Regions from separate parts of the Clostridium subterminale genome, predicted to be linked through region 4. Evidence: riboswitches for the same ligand, from Rfam matches in the RefSeq annotation. Region 4 holds a riboswitch; each other region holds the start of a gene.

Region 1 (5,815 bases), on a different contig from region 4:
CTTTTTTCTTTTTGTTGTTTGCTCTTTTTATCATTTTAAATGACCTCCTGATTATTTATTTTATTTTAATGAGTTTTACCTAATTAAGACCATATTGGTACAAGCATTGGTATAACCTTAGCTTGTACTTCCTCGAACCCCCAAAGGCTACCACCCATTGATTAACACTATTACATTACGTTGTACATTTCGAACATTGGAGTTAGTATGGAGATTATTAGAAATCCTACTACTACTCCCATTATTATTAGCATTATTGGATCTAGGATTGTGGTGAAGGCTTCTATTGCTCTTTCTAGCTCTTCGTCGTAGAAGTCTGCTGTTTTGCTTAGTATGTTGTCTAGTTCTCCAGCTTCTTCTCCGATTTTTATCATAGACCCTAGCATAGGTGGAAATAACTCTGATTCCTTTATGGCATCGGATAGTGTATCTCCAGCTAACATTCTTTCTTTTACTATTTTTAGTTTTACATCTGCATATTTATTTTCTAGTACTGCAGATACTACATCAATGGAGCTGGCTATGGATAGTCCTGCTCCTAGAACTGTGGATAGTCCTCTCGCAAATCTCGATACTACAATTTTTTGATTTAAGTCCTTAAAGAGAGACTTTTTTAGTTTAAATTTACTGTACATATAAATTCCAGAGTCAACTCTCTTGGTGTAATATTTAAATCCTACTACTAAGCCTATAATAACAAGACCTATTAATATACCGTAGTGCCTTATGGCATCTCCCATGGATAGTACTATCCTTGTCATGGCTGGAAGTTCTGAACCTGCTGATTCAAACATATCCATAAACATTGGCATTATATAAGTTAGAATAAATACCACTACAAAAACTGTTACTGTAGCTAATATGCCTGGATAGATTAAGGCATTTTTAAGCTTACCATTCATCTTTGTTTGCTTTTCATAATAAGTAGCCATCCTGTTCATGATGGAATCTAAGGTACCACTTTGTTCTCCAACCTGAATCATACTGATAAGCAGTGTTGGAAATTCATTAGAGTATTTACCCATGGCTACAGATAATTCTTCACCTTTTCTTATATCTTCATCTACTTTTCCAAGAACTTCTCTAAGCTTTTTATTAGGTATTTGTTCTGATAACAGACTTATGGCATTAATTATGGAAACTCCTGCTTCTATCATGGTAGCTAATTGTCTACAAAATATAGAAATATCCTTGTTATTAACCTTGTTTCTCTTTCCTAGAATAATTTCTTTACTTCCTAAAGCTTCTTCAATGGATAGGGGTGAATATCCATTAGACATCATAAGATTTAAAACATCTTCTCTACTCTTACATTCATGTACCCCTTGAATAACTTCACCCTTAGAGCTAATAGCCTTATATTTATATTTAGACATAATTTAGATCTCCTTCCTCTACAAGTTATCCATAAATATTATCTTCATCATTTCTTCCATAGTTGTTTCACCATTAAGAACTAATTCTCTGCAACTATCTGACAAAGTCTTCATTCCTTTTTTCACAGCTTCATCCTTTAGTTCTTCTGTATTATTAGACTTTATAATCAAATCCTTTATATCTCTATCTACATTTATTATTTCATAGACGCCTAGCCTACCACTGTAACCAGTATAATTACAGCTAGCACATCCCTTTCCTCTATGAAGAGTTATCTTATCATCAGCATTTAAACTGAGCAATTTCCTTTCAGCTTCATCCCCTTCATAGGCTTCCTTACAGCTTGGACATATTCTTCTCACAAGCCTTTGAGCTATTACTCCTTTTATAGCAGTAGCTACTAAGAAAGGCTCTATTCCCATATCTATAAGTCTTATTACTGAGGATGGTGCGTCATTAGTGTGCAGTGTACTAAGAACTAAGTGACCTGTTATAGCAGCTCTTATACCAATTTCAGCGGTCTCACTATCTCTTATCTCTCCCACCATCACTACATCTGGGTCTTGTCTTAATATAGATCTTAATCCTGTAGCAAAGGTAAGTCCTACCTTACTATTTACATTCACTTGATTTATTCCATCCATGGAGTATTCCACAGGGTCTTCTACAGTGACTATGTTTTTATTAGTATCATTAAGTTCTCCTAAAATAGTATATAAGGTGGTAGATTTTCCGCTTCCTGTAGGTCCTGTTACTAAAATTATTCCATGGGGAGCAGATATAATATTTTCAAGTTTTTTTATATCCTCACTACTCATTCCCAAATTATCTTTTCCAATTTTATAGTTACTTCTATCTAGTATTCTTATCACAACCTTTTCTCCGGTAATAAGAGGTATTATAGACACACGCATGTCTATATTTTTATTGTTGATTACAGTAACTATTCTTCCATCCTGAGGAATCCTTCTCTCAGCTATGTTAAGATCTGCTAAAATTTTTATTCTAGTAACTATTCCTGGAAGTACATCAATATTTAAGGACGATATCTCCTCTAACTGACCATCGTTTCTATATCTAACTCTTATATATTTTTCATAGGGCTCTATATGAATATCTGAAGCTCTTTGCTCCACTGCATTTTTAAGTAGAGAGTCTACTAGTTTTACTGTGGGAGCATTTTTAACTTCATCAATCTTTTCTAAATCTTCCGTCTTATTTTGAAATACTATCCTAGACCTAGTTATCTCCTCTACAGCACTTTCCACATTTCTATCTGAATAATATTTTTCTGTAGCCTTATGTATATCATCCTTTGTGGATATATAAGGCTCTACTCTTAGTCCTGTGGTTATAGCTACATCATCCATTGCAAATATATTTAAAGGATCTGACACAGCTACCTTTATTACTCCATCAGCAGTATAAAAAGGGAATAGTTCATATTTTCTACATAAGCCTTCATTAACTAATTTAACTGCCTTAGAGTCTACATCTATATTACTCAAAGTTACCCTTTCAATACCTAGCTGTTCTTGAAGTACCTCTATAATAATATCCTCTGTTACAATACCTTCTTCAATTAGTAATTCTCCTAATTTCTTTCTCTTTACCTTTTGAATTTCTAAGGCTTCTGATAATTGTGACCTGGTAATCTTATTTGCTCTTACTAGCAAGTCACCTAGTCTAACAGTATTCCTTGCCATTTATCCCACCTCACCTTTACAATTAATTTACGTGATTTTATCTAAAAGTTTTATATTTCTTTTAATTTCTTAAAACTTCTCATACTAAATAAAATTTAATATGTATTGTTCTCCTATGATTAAAACTATATATGCTCCCATTGCTAAGCTTGGTCCTAAAGGAATATACTCATCCTTCAATTTCTTTTTTAGTGCAATTAGAGTAACTGCAATTGATCCCCCTATAATAAAGGATATGAGTAAAAAATATATCTCTAATTTCCATCCTAGGAACAATCCACATAATACTGCTATCTCAATATCTCCAGCACCCATGCCACCAGTTAAAACATATATTAAACCAATAACACCAAGACCTATTAATCCACCAATAATATAAGTAGTTATACTGTGAGAATATCCTACAGCTTCTATAATGATAAAGATTATCCCCACTGCCATTCCACTATAAACTACGCTAGAATATACATCTGTAGTATCATAATCTATAAGGGCTATCACTATTAAAAATAAAGTTAAAAGAGAGTACTTAAAAAAGTTTAACCCTATACCATATCTTAGATATATTCCTACTAATAAAATGCCTGTAAGTCCTTCTACTAATGGATACCTCATAGAAATCTTAGAATCACAGTATCTACATTTACCCTTAAGCCATAGATAACTTCCTATTGGTATTAAATCCTTCCATTTCAATCTAGTATCACAATTTCCACAATGAGAGGGTGGACTAATTAATGACTGATTATTAGGTATTCTATAAATACATACATTTAAAAAACTTCCTATTACTATTCCATATAAAAATACTATAAAACCCATTATTTATTATCCTTTTACATTTATTTCTATTTTAAAACTATTGTACCACATTTTTACATATATGCATATAAATGAACACAAAAAAACCGACTAAATTAATAATTTAGCCGGTTGTACCATTAACTCAACAACTTTCAAGGTACCCAAATAAAAAAGTTGCATCATTGTATCTAAAATCATTTTATTGCTTTATAAATTTTTGATGTAAAAATATAAATTTATAAATATTTAAACATATTATACTATATTTTGTATTATACTTCTAGTTTTTTTCCTTGTTATGTATTATTTTATAACATCTAACACTAAAATTTATCGTAATTAAGTTTTTTTGTATATAAAAAGACTTTCATGAAAACCTCATGAAAGTCTTAATTTTATTTTTTATTATTTATTTTAGTACATTCCGTCCATTCCCATTCCTGGGCCACCTGGCATTGGAGCTGGGTTCTTATCTGGAATATCAACAACAGCAGCTTCTGTTGTTAAGAATGTTGCAGCTACAGATGCAGCATTTTGAAGTGCGCTTCTTGTAACTTTAGTTGGGTCAACTATTCCAGCTTTAATCATATCTACATATTCAGCACTTAATGCATCATATCCTATTTCTGTAGCTGAATTTCTAACTCTTTCAACTACTACTGAAGCTTCTGCACCAGCATTTGTAGCTATTTGTCTTAATGGCTCTTCAAGAGCTCTTCTTACAATATTGATACCTACTTGGATTTCTGAAACATCTGAAGTTAGTTTAGCAACTGCCTCTATTGCATTGATATAAACAGTTCCACCACCTGCAACGATACCTTCTTCAACTGCAGCTTTTGTAGCAGCAAGAGCATCTTCTATTCTTAATTTTTTCTCTTTTAATTCTGTTTCAGTAGCAGCACCAACTTTGATTACTGCAACTCCACCAGCAAGTTTTGCAAGTCTTTCATTTAATTTTTCCTTATCAAATTCAGAAGTCGTATCTTCCATTTGTTTCTTAATTTGATTTACTCTAGATGCTATATCTTCACTCTTACCTTTTCCATTTACGATAACAGTATTTTCTTTAGTAATTTTAACACTATCAGCTTTTCCTAACATATCGATAGTTGCATCTTTAATGTCGTATCCTAATTCTTCTGAAATTACTGTACCTCCTGTTAATATAGCTATATCTTCAAGCATTTCTTTTCTTCTATCTCCAAAGCCAGGAGCTTTAACAGCAACACATGTAAATGTTCCTCTTAATTTATTAACTACTAAAGTAGCTATTGCTTCACCTTCAACATCTTCAGCGATTATTAAAAGTTTTTTACCTTGTTGTACTATTTGCTCAAGAATTGGAAGTAATTCTTGGATATTAGATATTTTCTTATCAGTTATTAAAATGTATGGATTATCAAGTACAGCTTCCATCTTATCTGTGTCAGTTACCATATATGCACTTAAATATCCTCTATCAAATTGCATACCTTCAACAACATCAAGTTCTGTTCCCATTGTTTTAGACTCTTCTACAGCGATAACACCTTCGTTACCTACTTTATCCATCGCTGTAGCTATTAGAGCTCCAACTTCTTCGTCTGCTGCTGATATTGCTGCAACTCTTGCTATGTCTTCTTTTCCATCTACTTGTCTAGAGTATTTCTTTATTTCTTCAACTGCTGTATCTACAGCCATTCTTATACCATTTCTTAATAACATTGGATTTGAACCAGCTGTTACGTTCTTAAGTCCTTCTCTTATGATAGCTTGAGCAAGTACTGTAGCAGTTGTAGTTCCGTCTCCAGCTACATCATTTGTTTTGTTTGCAACTTCTTTTACAAGTTGTGCACCCATATTTTCATATGCATCTTCAAGTTCTATTTCTCTAGCTATTGTAACACCATCATTTGTTATAAGTGGTGAACCAAATTTTTTATCTA
Region 2 (5,815 bases), on a different contig from region 4:
TTCTTATGAAAAATAATATTTTAATGGATACTATAGCGGTAATTGTTAAATTATAATGTTGTATTTTAAATTATGTAATTTGGCCTATTGACCTCATGATTGAAGTATAAAATAATATACTGACTTCTATATGATTGAAAAGAAGGATGGTTAAATAATGTGCTTATACTTATATTTGTAAAAAAAGGTAATATAGTAAATTTGAATAAAAGATAAATTAAGAATAAGCTATGGATTTTATGAATCTCTTACTCATTGTGAAAATATATAGTTACTATGTGGTATGATACCACACCCGACATTCATTAAGAGGTGATAATTTTGCATTATAAACTAAACACAGTATATTTTAGTGCTACAGATACAACTAAGAAAGTAATATCTGGTATAGAAGAAGGATTTTCACAAGCTATGAATCTAAAGGAAAATATAAACAATATTGATTTTACATTGCAAAAAGCATTAATGGCTAAAAATAGCTGTTAATGCTTTTTAAAAATCATAAAGTTATTATTATAAATATCGATAATTTAAGTAATTTTAAATATATATTACTAAAATTTTGTGACAGGGGGGATTAAATTTATGAAAAGCTTAAAATGGAAAATAACTACTATTATTCTTACTATTATTATAATTATTTCGTTGTCTATGATGTTTATGGGACTTTTCAAGTCATTTAACGTTACTAAAAATATTATCAACAAGCAGTACGAAGAAACAATAAATTCAGGGTATAATATGTTGGAGATTTATCTTAGGAAGCAGTTTGGAACATTAAGTCTTAATAGTGAAGGAAAACTAGCAGACTCTTCTGGTAAGCCAATTGATGGAAGATTTGAGTATATTGATGAATTAGCAGAGGGTTCTAACATTGTTGCCACTGTTTTTGCTAAGTCGGGCGATGACTATGTAAGAGTTTTGACTACAATTAGAGATGAAAAAGGAGACCGAATTATTGGAACAAAATTGGATTCCAATGGGGAAGCCTACAAAGAGATTTCAAATGGAAATGCATATTTGGGTGATGCTGATATTTTAGGTGAAAAGTATATGACAAAGTACGCTCCTATTATAGGAGATAATAAAGAAGTTATAGGTATTTATTATGTTGGGAAATCTATAGAATCTATTATGGATATATATAATGAAGGGGTAGTATCTACACTTAAATCAGTAGTTATAATAATTATTATTGGATTACTTATATCTATTGCTATAAGCTATGGCTTAGGACTATCAATTACAAAACCTATAGTTGCTTTAACTACGACTATAAAAAAACAATCAAATCTAGATTTTAAACTTGATGAAAAAGATGAGGTATTAAAATATATAAAAAGAAAAAACGAAATAGGTATAATGGTAAGTTCTCTTAAGATTATGGAGAAAAATGTAAGAGAGTTTGTTTTAAAAACTTCAGAAGGTGCAGAAAAGGTAGTTGCAACTTCGCAGGAATTAACAGCAACATCAGAGCAATCAGCTATAGCTTCTGAAGAGATATCAAGAACTATAGAAAATATAGCTAGTGGAGCAAGTAGCCAAGCTCAAGATACAGGGGAAGCAGCTTTAAGTGTAGAAGAAATGGGCAATTTATTAGAAGAAAATAAAGAATATACAAAGGAAGTAAATAAAGCTGCAAAAGATATAGAAAAAGAAAAAGAAGAAGGCTTTATTATATTAAAAGATTTGGTATCAAAAACGGAAGAAAGTAATAATGCTTCTAAAGATGTATATGAAATTATAATAAGTAATAATGAAAGTGCAGAAAAAATAGAAAAGGCAAGTTCAATGATTCAATCCATATCTGCACAAACAAATCTTCTTGCTTTAAATGCAGCTATTGAAGCAGCAAGAGCTGGTGAGCATGGAAGAGGTTTTGCAGTAGTAGCGGAAGAAATAAGAAAACTTGCAGAAGAATCTAATAATTTTACAGGAGAAATTAAAACTGTAATGGAAGAATTAAAATTAAAATCTGAAAATGCAGTAAATAGAATGCAAGAAGTGAAAAGCATAATAGATTTACAATCTGAAAGCGTAGAGAAAACAGAAGAAAAATTTCATAGGATAGCAAATTCTATAGAAATAACTAATAATGTTATAGGCAAGCTTAATGAATCAGCAGAAAAAATGAATGAAAATAAAGAAAAGCTTGTAGATCTAATGCAAAATTTATCAGCAATAGCGGAAGAAAATGCGGCTGGAACTGAGGAAGCTTCAGCAGCCATAGAAGAACAATCAGCAAGTATAGAAGAAATAGCAAATGGCAGCGAAGGATTAGTAAACATTATAGATGAGCTACAAGGTATTATTAATAAATTTACAGTTTAGTTAAGGAGTCTGGCCCCACAGTAACTAAAGTATATTCACTACACTTCGATAATAAGAATATAAAAAGTTTGGTGGGGATTTTGCCCACATAGGGAGTGAGATAATGAGATTAAGTAGAAATATGGCCTCTGTAAGGATATTAAATAGTTATACTAAAAATTTAGCAGCTCAATCTAAGTCTTATAGTAGTATTAGCTCAGGACTTAAAATACAGACTTATAGAGACAATCCTAATGCTAAGGCTAAGAGCGAAAAGTTGAAGTTAGAGATTAGAGGGCTTCAAATGGCTACTAGAAACATTCAAGATAGTGTAAGTCTTATGCAAACTATGGATGGTGGTATGCAAAATATAAGTGAGTCTTTACAAAGGGCTAGAGAACTTATGGTTCAAGCTGGAGGAGCTACTACGGAGGAAGATAGAGCCATTATTCAAAAGGAAATAGACCAAAATCTAGAACATATAACTTTTACCGCTAATAATACAGAAATGAATGGTGTAAAGCTGTTAGCAGATAAAAATAATCCAGGTGATACAGTTGATCTACTTATTGGAGCAACTAGTGGAGAAGTAATTAAACTACCAACACGTAATTTTACATCTTCAGGATTAGGACTTGTGAATGTTGATGGTAGCAATAAGATAAGTGTGGACAACATAGATGATAGTTTAAATCGCTTAGATGATGCCATAAATAAGTTGAATTCTGGAAGAGGAAAGTATGGAGCTCTAAGTAATAGAATGGAGTCTACAGTGGATTATGCCAATGAAATATCTGGTAAAATCGAGGGAGCAGAAGCTATCATTACTGGAACTGATGTAGCATTTGAAATGATTGAGTATTCTAAAAACTCAATTCTGGTAGAATCTGGTATGGCGATGATGGCTCAAACGAACCAATTTCCAAAGGATATTTTGCAAATATTAAGCAATGTATACCCTAATAAATAAAAAAAGTAATTTCATGTAGCAAATAAGGAATTTTAAGCAAAAAATAAATAATTTTAAGTATAAATGTTGAATGAAAGAAAAATATAGTATATAATGCAAATATGTGAAAAATTTAATACGCAAAACTCACGAAAGTTAGTGACGCAAAGCTATAGGGGCTAAGCCTTAGGGGATGCCAGCCAGTTGCCAAAGAGTAAGTACACTTTTTGTTTTAGGTATTATAGAAGTAAATAATACTTTTATTCTAACCTTTTGTAATTTAAAGCTACTCTTTTTGAGTAGCTTTTTATTGTGTGAAATTTCTGATTTTTCATAAGAATTGCAATAAATTTTATGGAGTATATTATATTGTAAACATTTACTAGATTTGTGTTTTACAATTAATATTTATATAAGGTTATATGCAACCAATATTATTTGAAGTTTATCAGTATATGTTTTACTAATGATGAAATTTGTAGAATTATTTCTATTAAAAGTAAGGTTAAAGTATGTAAGAATAAATAATAATTCATGTAACTAACAAAAAAAGAAGGGAATTTAAAGTTTATGTCTAATTTATAAACGATAAGTATGTTCTTATAGGATGTGGAGGTATAAAATGTCGCAAAATGAAGTATATGGGTTGCTAAAAAAATCTATGAACGTAACCGTAGAGGCTAATAAGGTTATTGCTAATAATATAGCAAATGTAAATATGAAAGATTATAAAAGGTATTATGTTCCCTTTGAACAGGTTATGGAAGAGTCAACAGCTAGTGGTAAGTTAAAAATTACAAATGAAAAACATATAGGAATGAGAAGTAAGGATGTACAAGTTAAAAGAGATGACAGTACGTCTATGAGAGAAGATGGAAATAACGTGGATATTGAAACTGAAATGACAAGTCAAGCTTCTAATACCATGATGTATGAATCGTTAGTTAGATTTGCCAGTGGAAAAATAAACAGTACAAGTAGAGTTATAAAAGGAGGGAACTAAAAATGGAGGCATTTAGGGGGTTAAGAATTTCAGCTAGTGGGCTTACAGCAGAAAGATTAAGAATGGACACTATATCATCTAATATTGTTAATGCTGGGACTACTAGAGGAGAAGATGGAAAACCCTATGTAAGAAAAATAGCTGTGTTTCAAGAAAATTTAAAGGAAGCTTACAATAGAAGCACTGGAAAAGTAGAGAATAAGCTAAATGGCATTAAAGCAGTAGGCATTGTAGATGATGAATCAGAGCTTACTAAAGTATATAATCCAAGTCATCCAGATGCTGATGAAGAAGGATTTGTAACTATGCCTAATGTAAATATCTCAAATGAAATGGTAGAGTTAATTGCATCAAGTAGAGCTTATGAAGCAAATGTCAATGCAATGAATGCACAAAAGAGTATGTTTTTAAAAACTTTAGAAATAGGTAAATAATAGGATAGGAGTAGTACTTTATGATAAACAGTTACATACCAAACGCAACAATCTTTCAAAATGAATTACAACAAATTTATGGGGTAAAAGAAAGGGATACTGAGGAGAATAGCTCTTCAAATGGCACAGGTTTTGCAGTTATAATGAAGGATGAGTTACAAAAAGTGAACGATTTGCAGGTGGAAGCAGATAATAATATAAAAGGATATATTGCTGGAGAAAAAAGTATCAATGAAGTAGTGTTAGCCACAGAAGAAGCATCTATGTCCTTAGAGCTTGCTATTCAAATAAGAAATAAGCTGGTTGATGCTTATAAGGAATTTAATAATATGCAAGTATAATGGAGGTAAGGATTAGATGAGTAAGCTATCGGAGCTAATGAAGAAGATAAAAGATAAGTGGAATTCCATGTCGAAAACTAGAAAGATAGCTTTAGTGATAATTTCAGTAGTGACAGTTTTAGCAATAGGAACCCTACTTTATGTATCACTTAAACCAAAGTATACAGTTTTATTTTCAAATATGGATTCCCAAGATTCAGGAAAGATTATAGCCAATTTAGAAGGCAAAGGAACTAAGTACAAAATAGAAGGAAATTCAATCTTAGTTGAAAAGTCTCAAGTAGACAAGTTGAGAATGGAAATGCTGTCAGAGGTGCAAATAACAGAAGGAAGTCAAGGATTTGAACTTTTTGATAAAGGTAGCATAGGAGCTACAGATGAAGAGTCAAGAATAATGTATCAAAGAGCACTTTCTGGAGAATTAGAAAGAACTATAAAGGGATTTGAGGAAGTTGAAGCAGCAAAGGTAAATTTAGTTTTACCTAACAACTCAGCCTTTGTAACTAAACCAGCTCCTGCCAGTGCTTCAGTAACAGTAAAGTTAGTGCCAGGAAATGAACTTTCACCAGAACAAGTTAAGGCTATTGTGCACCTAGTAACAGGCAGTGTGGAAAACTTAGATAAGGAAGATGTTACAATAGTATCAGACAATTTAAAGTTATTAACAGAAGGTTTATTTGATAATGAAAAAGGAACTCAGGCTACTAGCACAGAAAACCAAATTGATTCAACTAAAAAAGTTGAAAAAGAATATGAAAAGAAAATTTTAAATGTACTA
Region 3 (5,815 bases), on a different contig from region 4:
TTTGGGAAATATGCTAATTAAGATTAAATAATAGGTTTGGAGGATTTGTTATGAAGAGAAAGATAATTAAGATCCATGAGGAAAAGTGTAATGGTTGCGGATTATGTGTTAATGCTTGTCATGAAAAAGCTATAGAACTAGTGAATGGAAAGGCAAAGCTTGTTAGTGATATATATTGTGATGGATTAGGTGATTGTTTACCTAATTGTCCTACAGCAGCTATAGAGATTATAGAAAGAGAAGCAGATGAGTATGATGATGATGCAGTAAAGGCAAGAATTTTAGAATTGGATAATAAACCTAAAGAAATTAAAGATAATCACATAAATAAAGAAGAAAAACTTCCATGTGGATGTCCTGGAACCATGGCTAAAACCATTGAGAGAAAACCAATAATTGCTATGGAAACTATGCCTAAGAAAAGAGAGAGTACTACTGAAAATAACTCTGAACTTATGCAATGGCCAGTGCAATTGAATTTAATAAATACTAGTGCACCATATCTAAATAATGCTAACTTATTAGTAGCAGCAGATTGTACAGCTTATGCTTATGGAAATTTTCATAGAGACTTTATGAAAGATAAAATAACAGTAATAGGATGTCCAAAACTTGATGACAATGAACATTATAAGAATAAATTAACTGAAATACTTAAGAAGAACAATATAAAGAGTATAACTGTAGTTAGAATGGAAGTACCATGCTGCTCAGGAATAGTTTCAGCAGTTAAAAAAGCAATGCTTGCTTCAGAGGTAATTGTACCTTATACTGAGATTACTATTACAAGTAATGGTAATATTATAAAGTAAGTAATAGATTCATAACTTATATGTTTTAAATATTATTAGATACGTGAAGGAGTTACCTTGAAACTTTTGTGGAGAGGTAACTTTTTATTTTTTTAAATATTATAATACTAGGGATATGTTGACAATAATAACATAAAAAGGTAATATAAATATGTGAATACATTATTTGTAAATCTATAAATGTTATTCTTGAATGGGTTCTTTTGAATAAATAGAGTAAGTAGTTTACCTATTCCAGTTAAAGTATTCATATTTAATAGTTTATTGAAATTATTTTATGTGAGAAAGGAAATTAAAAATAATGAAAAAAGAAAAAAGAAAACAACATAATAAGGACATTTTAAAAAAAATATTTAAGTATACAAAAAAAACATTGTGTTGTGCACTAATTATATTATTGTTTACGATTGTAATTCAAAGCTTAAAAATAAGAGTCGATAAGGAATATGTACCAAGTATACTTGGATATACTTATTTAAATGTATTATCAGAAAGTATGAATCCAGAGTTTTACTCACAGGATTTAATAATTGGGGCTAAGATAAAAGATACATCTAAACTTAAAGTTGGGGATGTTATTACATTTAAAGTAGGAAACATGTTAGTAACACATAGAATAGTTGAAAATGCTGAAGATGGAACTACCTTTACTACTAAGGGGGATGATAATAAAGCCAATGATGAGAAACAGGTAAGTGCTAGCCAGATAATATCTAGGTATTGTTTCAAAATACCTAGATGTGGATTTATAATAAGTAAAATACAAAGTATTCAATTTTTAGCTTTGGCTTGGATAATAATTATGTACTATATTATAAAGGAAATATTTAAAGAAGTTAAGTTGCTTAGAATAAAGAAAAAAAGTATTGAATAGTCAACTTCATTATTAATATTATTTAAAATTTAATTTTATATTTTCAAAAGGTTTATAAAGGGAGCGAAGAAGTATTCACTGTATATGGTCACTTAGTGAATATGGAGTTAATAGTGAATCCACACCATTATATAATAAATATTATATTTTATGGGAGGAATTTAAATTGAAAACTAAAATTAAAATTGTGTCATTATTAATGGCAGCGGCAATTACGACAGGGGTAGGAGGATATGGTACTTATGCTTATTTTACTGATAGTGATTCATTAAAAAATGAAGTAAACATTACAATGGGTAAATTAGATGTAAAAGCATATTGGGCTACAGATGCTAATGCCGATAGTTGGAGGGCTACATCGAAAGTTACAGAAGTAGTTGACAAAGATGGTGGAAAGACATTAAGCTTTGAAAATGTTAAGCCAGGAGATACTTTCGAAAGAGACATAATAGTTGCTAATTATGGAACTTTAAAAGCAGATACAACAGTGGAATTTAATCCTAAATTAGTTGATGGGTTAAAACTTGAGATGGTAAACTTCACTTCTCAACATGGTCATGCACAAATAGATCCAAATGTTCCTAATAGAGTATATGAAAATGGAATGGAAGTTAGAGATTTTATTAAAATGACAGTTAGAGTTACTGTTCCTACAAATGCAGGTAATGATTGGATGGAAAAACTTATTAATACTGATGCTCAAGAATTTGTAAAAGTTGGAGCACATCAAGTAATAGAGCAGTAAAATATAATAAAAGAAAATATTTATAATATTATTGTGACTTAATTATAGCATATAATATTATAAATCATAGAGCTATCTTAAATTGATCAACTTCATATAATGTTGAACTAATTTTAAGATAGCTCTTTATTATTGTAGAAATATTTACAAACTTTAAAAAGTGGTAATATAAAATTAATGGAATAAAATGATAATATAATGTATAGTAAATATAACGATGAAAAAATCCATAGGGAGGAAAGAGATACCTATGTCAAATTCAATAATAACCAAGAAAGCATTAGCTAAATCTTTAAAGGAATTAATGAATTCTACATCTTTAAATAAAATATATGTTAAAGATATAGTTGATAACTGTGGACTAAATAGACAAACATTTTATTATCATTTTCAAGATATATACAATTTATTAGAGTGGATTTATGAAACAGAAGCGGTGGAAAGTATATCACAATATAGAAGTTATAGCACCTGGACTGATGGATTTCAAAAGATTTTCAACTATATAGAAAGCAATAGAAGATTTTGTATGAATACTTTAAATTCCTTAGGAAAAAATCATCTAGATTTATATCTTTACACAGTTACTTATGATTTAATTATTGGAGTAGTTAATGAAGTTTCCAAAAATATGAAGGCTACAGAAGATAATAAGAAGTTTATTGCAAATTTTTATACTTTAGCTTTTACAGGCTTGGTAATTCAATGGATGAATGGTGGAATGAAGGAAGATTCTCACACGATTATTGAAAAGTTAAGTGAATTAGTAGAAGGTAACTTTATGAGAGCACTAGAGAGATATGAAAAGGATGCATAATAACTATATCCATCATGCATCCTTTAAAACTTATATATTCTTTAAAGCATTAGTATAATTATAAAATATTACATATAGCTATGATTTAAAAGTTACTTTAGTTTATTACCATTCTTATCAATATAAAACCACTGATTATCTAATTTCACAGCTATAGGAGCATTATCCTCATAAGAAAATTTAATTTCATCATATATGGTATCTGTAAATTTGTTAGAGGATTTGTTAAAAAGCCCATATTTATTATCTTTAGTTACTATAAACATATTTTCGGGATAAGAGTCAATAGTATCATATTCACATTTTAAGATTTCCTTTTGATTTTTATCGATAATTCCCCATTCACCACCTAGACATACTTGGAAATTATTTCCTAATGAATCCATAGGAAGGACTTCATCATAAATAGGAGGAACTATCTCCATGCCGCTAGAAGCTAAAATACCACACTTGCTTGACTTATAAATTGAAGAAAAGCCGTAGAAAAGTGGATAAATTTCTGTATAATCTGTACTAAGTATAATTTCACCCTGTTTATTTATAAATACTTTTTTATAGTTTCCATCTTCATCTTCATAGGTGGCAGCAAACATATCATTTTCAGAGTTTAATTCAATTTGTTGAAACTTAGGCTCGAAGAGTAATTCTCCTTTATTATTTATAAGAGCAACTTTATTATTTAAGGAAACTATGGATATATCATTTTCAAAAAAAGAATTTATATAATCATATATAAAAGGAACAATGACATTACCACTCTTGTCTATACATCCAGCTTTACCATTAAGACGCACTACAGCTAGTCCATTGTAAAATGGGTCAGCATTTTCATAAATAGGATCAATTACTAGTTCATCTTCAATATTTATATAACCAAGCTTTCCATCTATATATACAGGAGACATATCATCATTAAAGTTTAAGTGACAAGGATATTTAGGTTCTATTATAGTTTTACTATCCAGATTTACAAAACCAAACTTTCCATTGCTTTCAAGATAAACCATAGAATTATTATTGAATATAGGCATTACACTACTATACTTAGGTTCTACTTTCAAATTAGTATCTAAATCTATAAAACCGTGGAGATTATCTTTTGTTATTGTGGCTATATTTTCATTATTGTATTTATATAGTGAGATTGGAGAATCAGAGATGAAGTCAACTACTATATTGTTTTTTAAATCTATACAACCATATTTGTTTTTCTTTTTAACGGAAATAAGAGTATCGGATGCAAGATTAGCTTCTTCGTATTCAAATGGAATTATCACATTATTTTTTTTATCAATGGCACCCCAAAGACCATCTTTTTTTACTAGCGCTATATTATTATAAAATGCATATGCTTCGTCATAGTCTGGGGTTATAACTAGATTTTCTTCTGTATCAATAAATCCCCAGAGATCTCTAAGTTTAACAGCAGCTAGGCCTTCATTGAAGGGGCAAGCATCTTCATATTTAGCATTGTCATTACAACCACTTAGAAGAACACAAGAAATTAGTAATAATATTAAAAAAATTTTATTTAGAATCTTCATATATCCTCCTTTTAAAATACTATTTACTATATTTTAACATTATATCACTAGGAGGTATACCAGATTTCAAACAAAAAAATAAAAAATGCAGTATTAAGTGGAATACCGCATTTTAGTTATATATTAGATGTAAGCTTATTTTCTTTTATTAGATATTTCAATGTTTACTTTTCTCTTACCAAACATTTTTCCTTTAGAATTTTCTAATATTATATTTACAAGATTGCTAGGTACATCAACGAAGGAGAATTTATCAAGGATATCAATTCTTCCAATTTCCTTACCTTTAACACCAGCAGTGTTATCTAAAAATTCAATAACATCTTTAGCTCTAGCTTTATCAAGTTTACCAATAGATAAGAATAATCTTGTTGTATCATCTACTTCTACAGATTCTTCAGCGTAGTTACAATTTAATTCTTTATCAAACATTAGTTTAAGTAAAGAAGCAGTAACGTCTTCAGCACCATACTCATTTATTAGTTCCTTAGCCATAGGTAAGAAGGTGTTGTATGAGTCTTCTTGCAATACATTTCCAATATTTTCTATTAAGCTTCCAGACTTAGCAGAGAATATATCAGCTAAAGTAGGAATGTCTTTTTTTACTATCTTACTTTTAGTATGATTTTCTATTTGTCTTATAAAAGAAACTTCTTTTCTTGAAGCAAAGCTATAAGCAATACCTTCTTTATTAGCTCTACCAGTTCTTCCTATTCTATGCACATAAGACTCTATATCTTGTGGCAAGTCATAGTTAATAACATGAGTAACATCTTCAACATCGATTCCACGAGCTGCAACATCAGTAGCTACAAGGAAATGCAATTGTCCGTTTTTAAATTTAGCTAATGTATTCATTCTTTGGCTTTGTTTCATATCTCCATGCATACCTTCAACACTATAGCCTTTACTATGTAAAGAATCAACTAGCTCATCTACACCTTTTTTAGTTTTACAGAACATTATTGTTGTAGTTGGATTATCTACGTCTAAAATTCTACAAAGTGAATCAAATTTATTAGA
Region 4 (5,815 bases):
TCAATTTCACCTTTAATCTTTTCATCTTTATAATTATAGACTATATTCTTTTCATCTTGGGTATTTTTAATTTGAAATTTATATGATTCACTACTTAGTGTATATCCTGTTGGAGCAAGCTTTTCTCTAACATAGTAGTCTATATCAAATCTCAATTTATTAAATACAACCTCTCCATTTGCTCCCGTTGGTTCTGAAGTTCTTATAATATTTTGATACTTATCAAGAAGTTCAAATACTGCCCCTTCTAGTTTTATACTTTCGTTATTTTTATCTACCTTTGTGACTTTGATGCTACCAGTTTCACCAACGCCACCACCGCCAGCACCTTGGAATATAACATCAACACTTCCAGAAGTAGATGTTCCATCTATTCCTGTACCTTTAAAAGATATAGAGTTAGTAAATGGTGACTTACTCTTATCTACTACATTAGTTCTAAAGGTTAAAATATATGCTTCTTCTGTTAAAGAAGGCAATGTAAACGTAAACTCTCTTGTTGAATTATTATATTTTACATTTCTTTGATCTAAAATAACCTCTTCACCTTTTTCAAGGCTTCCATTAGACTTCAAAATCTGCTTATACAGTTTTACAGAAGTAGTATCAAGTTCAAGACCTTCTTGAAGTATATCTGTTAATACAGCATCTTTAATTAATATTTTGTTAGAATTAACGGTTACATTCCAGTCAATATAAGAATTGCCTTTTGTATAGTCAGCTTTCTTATCTATTAAAGTGCTTTTTATAGTCCCTTTGCCTGTGCTTTCTACCCCACCAGATAATAAATCAGTTATTAGTTTTGCAGTATTCTTAAATTCCTTTTGTCCATTAGTATTAAATATAGAAGTATCTGTTACTTTAGTTTTAAAAGTTATTTCCTGCTCATCTTTAATTTCACTAGGGAAATTATATCTTAGAGTTTTAGTGGCTTCATCATAAACATAATCTGACTCTTTTGCTTGATTTCCATTAATCATAACGGATTTAGGAACAAATTCTTGTCCTTCCTTTATAACATCTGTAACATAGGCATTGGGAAGGGTCATTTTGTTTTTATTAACTACTATCTTCCATGTAATTTCTCTAGCAACATAGTTATAGTCTTTACTAGATTTATTTATAACTTGGCTCTGTACTTTCTGTGTGCCTTGGTAGGTGGAAGGTTTTATATTATCGCCAGTTAATTCAGCAACATTATAATAGGTCTCATTCCTATTTCCTGCATAAACCTTAGGGTCTGTTACTTTTGTTTTAAATCTTATTATATAGGTTTCATTAATATCTTTACCAAAGGTATAGGTTAGTGTTCCAGTTTTTTCTGCATCGTTTACTTCTGGTACATAGTTAAAGCTTCCTCCTGGAACATCTTTATCTATAGTAGCAGAACCATCTACATACTCTTGTCCTAATTTTATTTTATCAGTGAAAATTGGATTTTTTATGGTTCCGCTGTTCCAGTTAATCATAACTTCCCAAGTTATTTCTCCTGTAGCTGGGTTATATCCTACTCCTTGCTTAGAAATAACGTTACTAGGTACGTCAACTCCCTTTTCATCTAAAGCGTTACCTGGAACCCCTTCTCCTGTAATAGTTGCCTTATTATTATAGGTTTTCCATTCATTAGAATTAAATATATCATCAGATACATCTGTTGAAAATTCAATTTTATGAGGTTCATTAATAGCTGTTGGAAAAGTGTAGGTGAATTTTTGTCCATTTATAGTATAATTGTCGTTAGTTGGATTTCCATCTATTTTTACGCTACCTTGTGTAACAGTTAATCCACTAGGTATATCATCTGTAACTACAGCATTGGGAATGCTTAGAGCATTGTTATTTACATAAATAACCCAATTTATTCTCTTTGTTGCTGCATCATAGTTTCCATCTTTTCTAATGAAGTCTGTAAAAATACTAACTGATGCCTCATTAGAATCTACACTAGTTCCATCATGATTAAAGATTGCTTTATTATATTCATATATTGTAGCTCCTTCACTTTCAAAAACTTTTGGATTTACTACCTTAGTTTTGAAGGTAATTACTTGATATGTGTCTATAACACTTGGAAAGCTATAAGTTAATTTTTTATTGCTATAATCATAGTTATAATTTGCTTCATCTGCATTAGCTCCATTTATGGTAACAGAACCTGGTATAAATTCTTGTCCCTCTGGAATGTTGTCCACAATTTCAGCATTATTAACCTTAACTCCTTCTGAATTAGCAATTACCTCCCAGGTAATCTCATTTTTAGAAGGGTCATAACTTCCTTCCTTCATAACAGAAGCATCAGGAATTTCAGGTTGCTCAAAATTCACATTAACTATAACTGGTGAAGAATTTCCTCCAATTTCAAATTTAATAGGGACTGGATTATCTCCTCCTATTTGATCAGGATCAAATTGAGTATCAATATAAAAGAATCCTGAAACATTGGAATTATTCTCAGCAAATTCAGTAAAAGTAATGGTAACATTGCCATTGGTTTCTATTTTAACATTTGCAATTGTATCACCATTATCAAGTGTAATAGGGAAATTTAGTGTACTTATTATTTGTATTTCCTTAGGTATTTTAATTGTATAAATATCACCTTTTTTTACTGTACCCTGATTTGGTACAGTAAATTTATAAGTTAGTTTAACTTCTTCATTCTTACTTATTGGATTTGATGACTCATTTATAGGTTTACCATCGCCATCAGTTAAAGTTACTTCAGTTATAAATGGAAAATTACTTGTAATATCCATAGCATCAGCTTGTGCTATAGGAATAATATTAAAAATTTGGCAAACTGCAATAGCTAAAGCCATAAAAACAGATAATCTCTTCTTTAGTTTAGACCTAAGTTTAAATTTCATTTTCTTCATAATCTTCCTCCTTAATAAATTTTTACAAACAAAAAACCGACCCCATGCCAATCTTATATAAATATAAGATTGGTTATAAAGGTCGGTTGCACCACTAACTCCGTATATACAAAGTGCCCAAATTAGTATATACTTCAATGTTTCCTTATAACTTTTAGTAAATTATATTCAATATTTTGTGGAATAAAATTAAATCAATATATGCTTCTCTTCATTTTAGTATAAAAATAGATAGTTTCTTCTTTGGCTTAGGGGTAGGTTTAAATTTTATTTTCTTCATAATCTTCCTCCTTAATGAATTTTTACAAACAAAAAACCGACCTTAAATTAATAACGGTCGGTTGCACTACTAACTCTGTATATACAAAGTGCCCAAATTAGTATATACTTCAATGTTTCCTTATAACTTTTAGTAAATTGTATTCAATATTTTGTGGAACAAAATTAAATCAATCTATGCTTCTCTTCATTTTAGTATAAAAATAGATAGTTTCTCCTTTAGCTTAGGGTAGGTTTAAATTTTATTTTCTTCATAATCTTCCTCCTTAATGAATTTTTACAAACAAAAAACCGACCTTAAATTAATAACGGTCGGTTGCACTACTAACTCTGTATATACAAAGTGCCCAAATTAGTATATACTTCAATGTTTCCTTATAACTTTTAGTAAATTGTATTCAAAAATTTATAAACAAATCCAAATCATTTAATATCTATTATTATTTAACATACTTTATTAATTAAGTATAACTTTATATTTAGTATTTGTCTATACATTTTTTACTTTTATACTAATATTTCCTATACTCAGTTTTTAAATTTTAAATATAATATATAAATATAATGCAATTATTTTTAGGTTGAGCGCTACTCTAATTCCTTATTCTATCCATTTATTAAATACAGCCCCATATAACCTATTTAATTTATATTGCTTTACAAGAAAATCTCTATTAAATTTTTCAACTTATATAACAAAAACCGACCCTACTAATCTTATACCTATCTACGTTTGATTATAAAGGTCGGTTACACTACTAACTCCATATATATATATTATGCGCCCAAATTAATATATACTTCAATGTTTCCTTAAAACTCTTACTAAATTATATATGCTATTTCATATGAGAATATAGCATATATAATTGTATCAGTCAATAAATTAATTACATAAAATACATAATTATCTATAAATATTATCAAAAGTAATATATGTTTGTTTATTGTTTTAACGTATAATATCTTATATATTAACAATGTTATGATTCATATCTAAAAAATAATAGGCATGAAACATTGATAACTCAAGCTTCATGCCTATTGAAATTTTATAATATTATAATTAGGGGATAATTATAATTATTAACTTAATTATTCTACTACTAAAGTAGCTTGCATTGTTTGACCTTTTCTTATAAATTCTATAGGAATACTATCTCCTTCTTTAAAGGACTCTTTTTCCTTATTTAACTCTTCAACTGTCTTAACAGTTTTCTTACCAATTTTAGTAATTACATCTCCAGGTTGTAGTCCACCCTTTTGGGCAATACTAAAGTCTTCTACAGATTGAATATACACACCTACTGGTAAGTTAAATTGTTTTGATAAATCTTCAGTTATATCTCTAACTGCTATACCTAGTTTTACTTTTTGTTTTACTAGAGTATCTAATTTTTCAGTGGCATCGTTAATCGGAATTGCAAAACCTATTCCTTCTACTCCACTAGCATCTATCTTAGCTGTATTTATACCTACAACTTGACCTTGAGAATTTATTAATGGCCCTCCACTATTCCCTGGATTTATAGCAGTATCTGTTTGGATAAGATTCATTTTCTCTCCACCTTCAGTTAAAGCTACTCCTCTATTAACAGCGCTTATGATTCCTGTCGTTACAGATCCTAAATATTCTTTTCCAAGGGGATTTCCTATAGCTATAACTTGTTCTCCTGCTTGAAGGCTATCAGAATCACCTAGTTCTACTACCCCTGGCATTTCAACATTATCAGTAATCTTAACAACTGCTAAATCTGCATCTTCCTGATAGTTTACAACCTTAGCATTTACTTCTTTACCTGTGCTAAAAATAACTTTAACTTGACTAGCATTTTTAACTACATGATAGTTGGTAAGTACATAACCATCTTTCGAGAATATAAATCCTGATCCAATGCCTTCTTGTTTACCCATATCAAATCCAAATACATTAGTTGAAACTGAGGTAGTTGATACGCCAACTACAGCTGGAGAAACCTTTGCTACAACTTCTGGTATGTTCATACTACTTATAGGATTAACATTTGCTGTAGAGCCACCGGTATTTGTATTATTTTTACCCTGTTTAACTGCTGACTGTATAGTACTTCTCATAGCACCATAAGTAACACCTGTACCTATTGCTCCTCCTAATATAGAGCAAATTAGAGCTATGGCAATATAAGATTTGGCTGACCCCTTCCCTTTGCTCTTTTTATCTTTTTTCTTATTTTTCTTTTCCTCTTCTTCTTGCCATGATGAAGTATTAGCTTCATTCATATTCAAGTTATCATTTGTTGTATATTCTACATCTTGAATTACAGTATAGTTTAAATTCTCATTAGTATTATTGTCATTGTTATTGCTATTGATACTAGTATTTTCATTTAAGTTATTATCCCTATTAACTTCATTATTATTTAATTCATTATTGTTTAGTTCATTATTATTTATATCTTTATTCATATTAAATCTTCCCCCTTATTAAAAACTGATTTATTTATTTTTCTTATCTCTATGTATATTATTATCAACACTTATGTGTCAATTCAGTGACTAAAATATGAAAGAATTCTTAATTGTCCCTTGAAGAAATAAATTTTCTAAAACTTTATATGTAAACTTAATATTCTAAAAAACTACTAAAACCTTATAGCTTCAGTAGTTCCCTATATAAAAGC

The links. Region 4 has a riboswitch for cyclic di-GMP ahead of ABDZ93_RS06295 (SpaA isopeptide-forming pilin-related protein). Riboswitches for the same ligand answer to the same signal wherever they lie in the genome.
Region 1: linked by a shared signal. The riboswitch ahead of ABDZ93_RS16170 (prepilin peptidase) and the one ahead of ABDZ93_RS06295 (SpaA isopeptide-forming pilin-related protein) in region 4 are both predicted to bind cyclic di-GMP.
Region 2: linked by a shared signal. The riboswitch ahead of flgB (flagellar basal body rod protein FlgB) and the one ahead of ABDZ93_RS06295 (SpaA isopeptide-forming pilin-related protein) in region 4 are both predicted to bind cyclic di-GMP.
Region 3: linked by a shared signal. The riboswitch ahead of ABDZ93_RS14200 (TasA family protein) and the one ahead of ABDZ93_RS06295 (SpaA isopeptide-forming pilin-related protein) in region 4 are both predicted to bind cyclic di-GMP.

The regions. Positions count from the first base shown of each region.
Region 1 covers NZ_BAAACI010000007.1:555,986-561,800, forward strand. Annotated here, with positions in the region: gene ABDZ93_RS16155 (type II secretion system protein) at 1-34, opposite strand, end outside; gene ABDZ93_RS16160 (type II secretion system F family protein) at 171-1,376, opposite strand; gene ABDZ93_RS16165 (GspE/PulE family protein) at 1,395-3,083, opposite strand; gene ABDZ93_RS16170 (prepilin peptidase) at 3,168-3,905, opposite strand; cyclic di-GMP riboswitch class II at 4,002-4,086, opposite strand; gene groL (chaperonin GroEL) at 4,302-5,815, opposite strand, start outside.
Region 2 covers NZ_BAAACI010000001.1:672,136-677,950, reverse strand. Annotated here, with positions in the region: gene ABDZ93_RS03535 (glycosyltransferase) at 1-56, shown strand, start outside; gene ABDZ93_RS03530 (hypothetical protein) at 322-486, shown strand; gene ABDZ93_RS03525 (methyl-accepting chemotaxis protein) at 586-2,331, shown strand; gene ABDZ93_RS03520 (flagellin N-terminal helical domain-containing protein) at 2,435-3,280, shown strand; cyclic di-GMP riboswitch class I at 3,389-3,471, shown strand; gene flgB (flagellar basal body rod protein FlgB) at 3,882-4,262, shown strand; gene flgC (flagellar basal body rod protein FlgC) at 4,265-4,696, shown strand; gene fliE (flagellar hook-basal body complex protein FliE) at 4,717-5,037, shown strand; gene fliF (flagellar basal-body MS-ring/collar protein FliF) at 5,054-5,815, shown strand, end outside.
Region 3 covers NZ_BAAACI010000007.1:101,927-107,741, reverse strand. Annotated here, with positions in the region: gene ABDZ93_RS14210 (ATP-binding protein) at 51-812, shown strand; gene ABDZ93_RS14205 (signal peptidase I) at 1,114-1,686, shown strand; cyclic di-GMP riboswitch class II at 1,737-1,821, shown strand; gene ABDZ93_RS14200 (TasA family protein) at 1,853-2,431, shown strand; gene dhaS (dihydroxyacetone kinase transcriptional activator DhaS) at 2,682-3,248, shown strand; gene ABDZ93_RS14190 (WG repeat-containing protein) at 3,341-4,792, opposite strand; gene ABDZ93_RS14185 (DEAD/DEAH box helicase) at 4,928-5,815, opposite strand, start outside.
Region 4 covers NZ_BAAACI010000002.1:93,532-99,346, forward strand. Annotated here, with positions in the region: gene ABDZ93_RS06295 (SpaA isopeptide-forming pilin-related protein) at 1-2,876, opposite strand, end outside; cyclic di-GMP riboswitch class II at 2,948-3,029, opposite strand; cyclic di-GMP riboswitch class II at 3,203-3,284, opposite strand; cyclic di-GMP riboswitch class II at 3,457-3,538, opposite strand; cyclic di-GMP riboswitch class II at 3,891-3,977, opposite strand; gene ABDZ93_RS06300 (S1C family serine protease) at 4,251-5,600, opposite strand.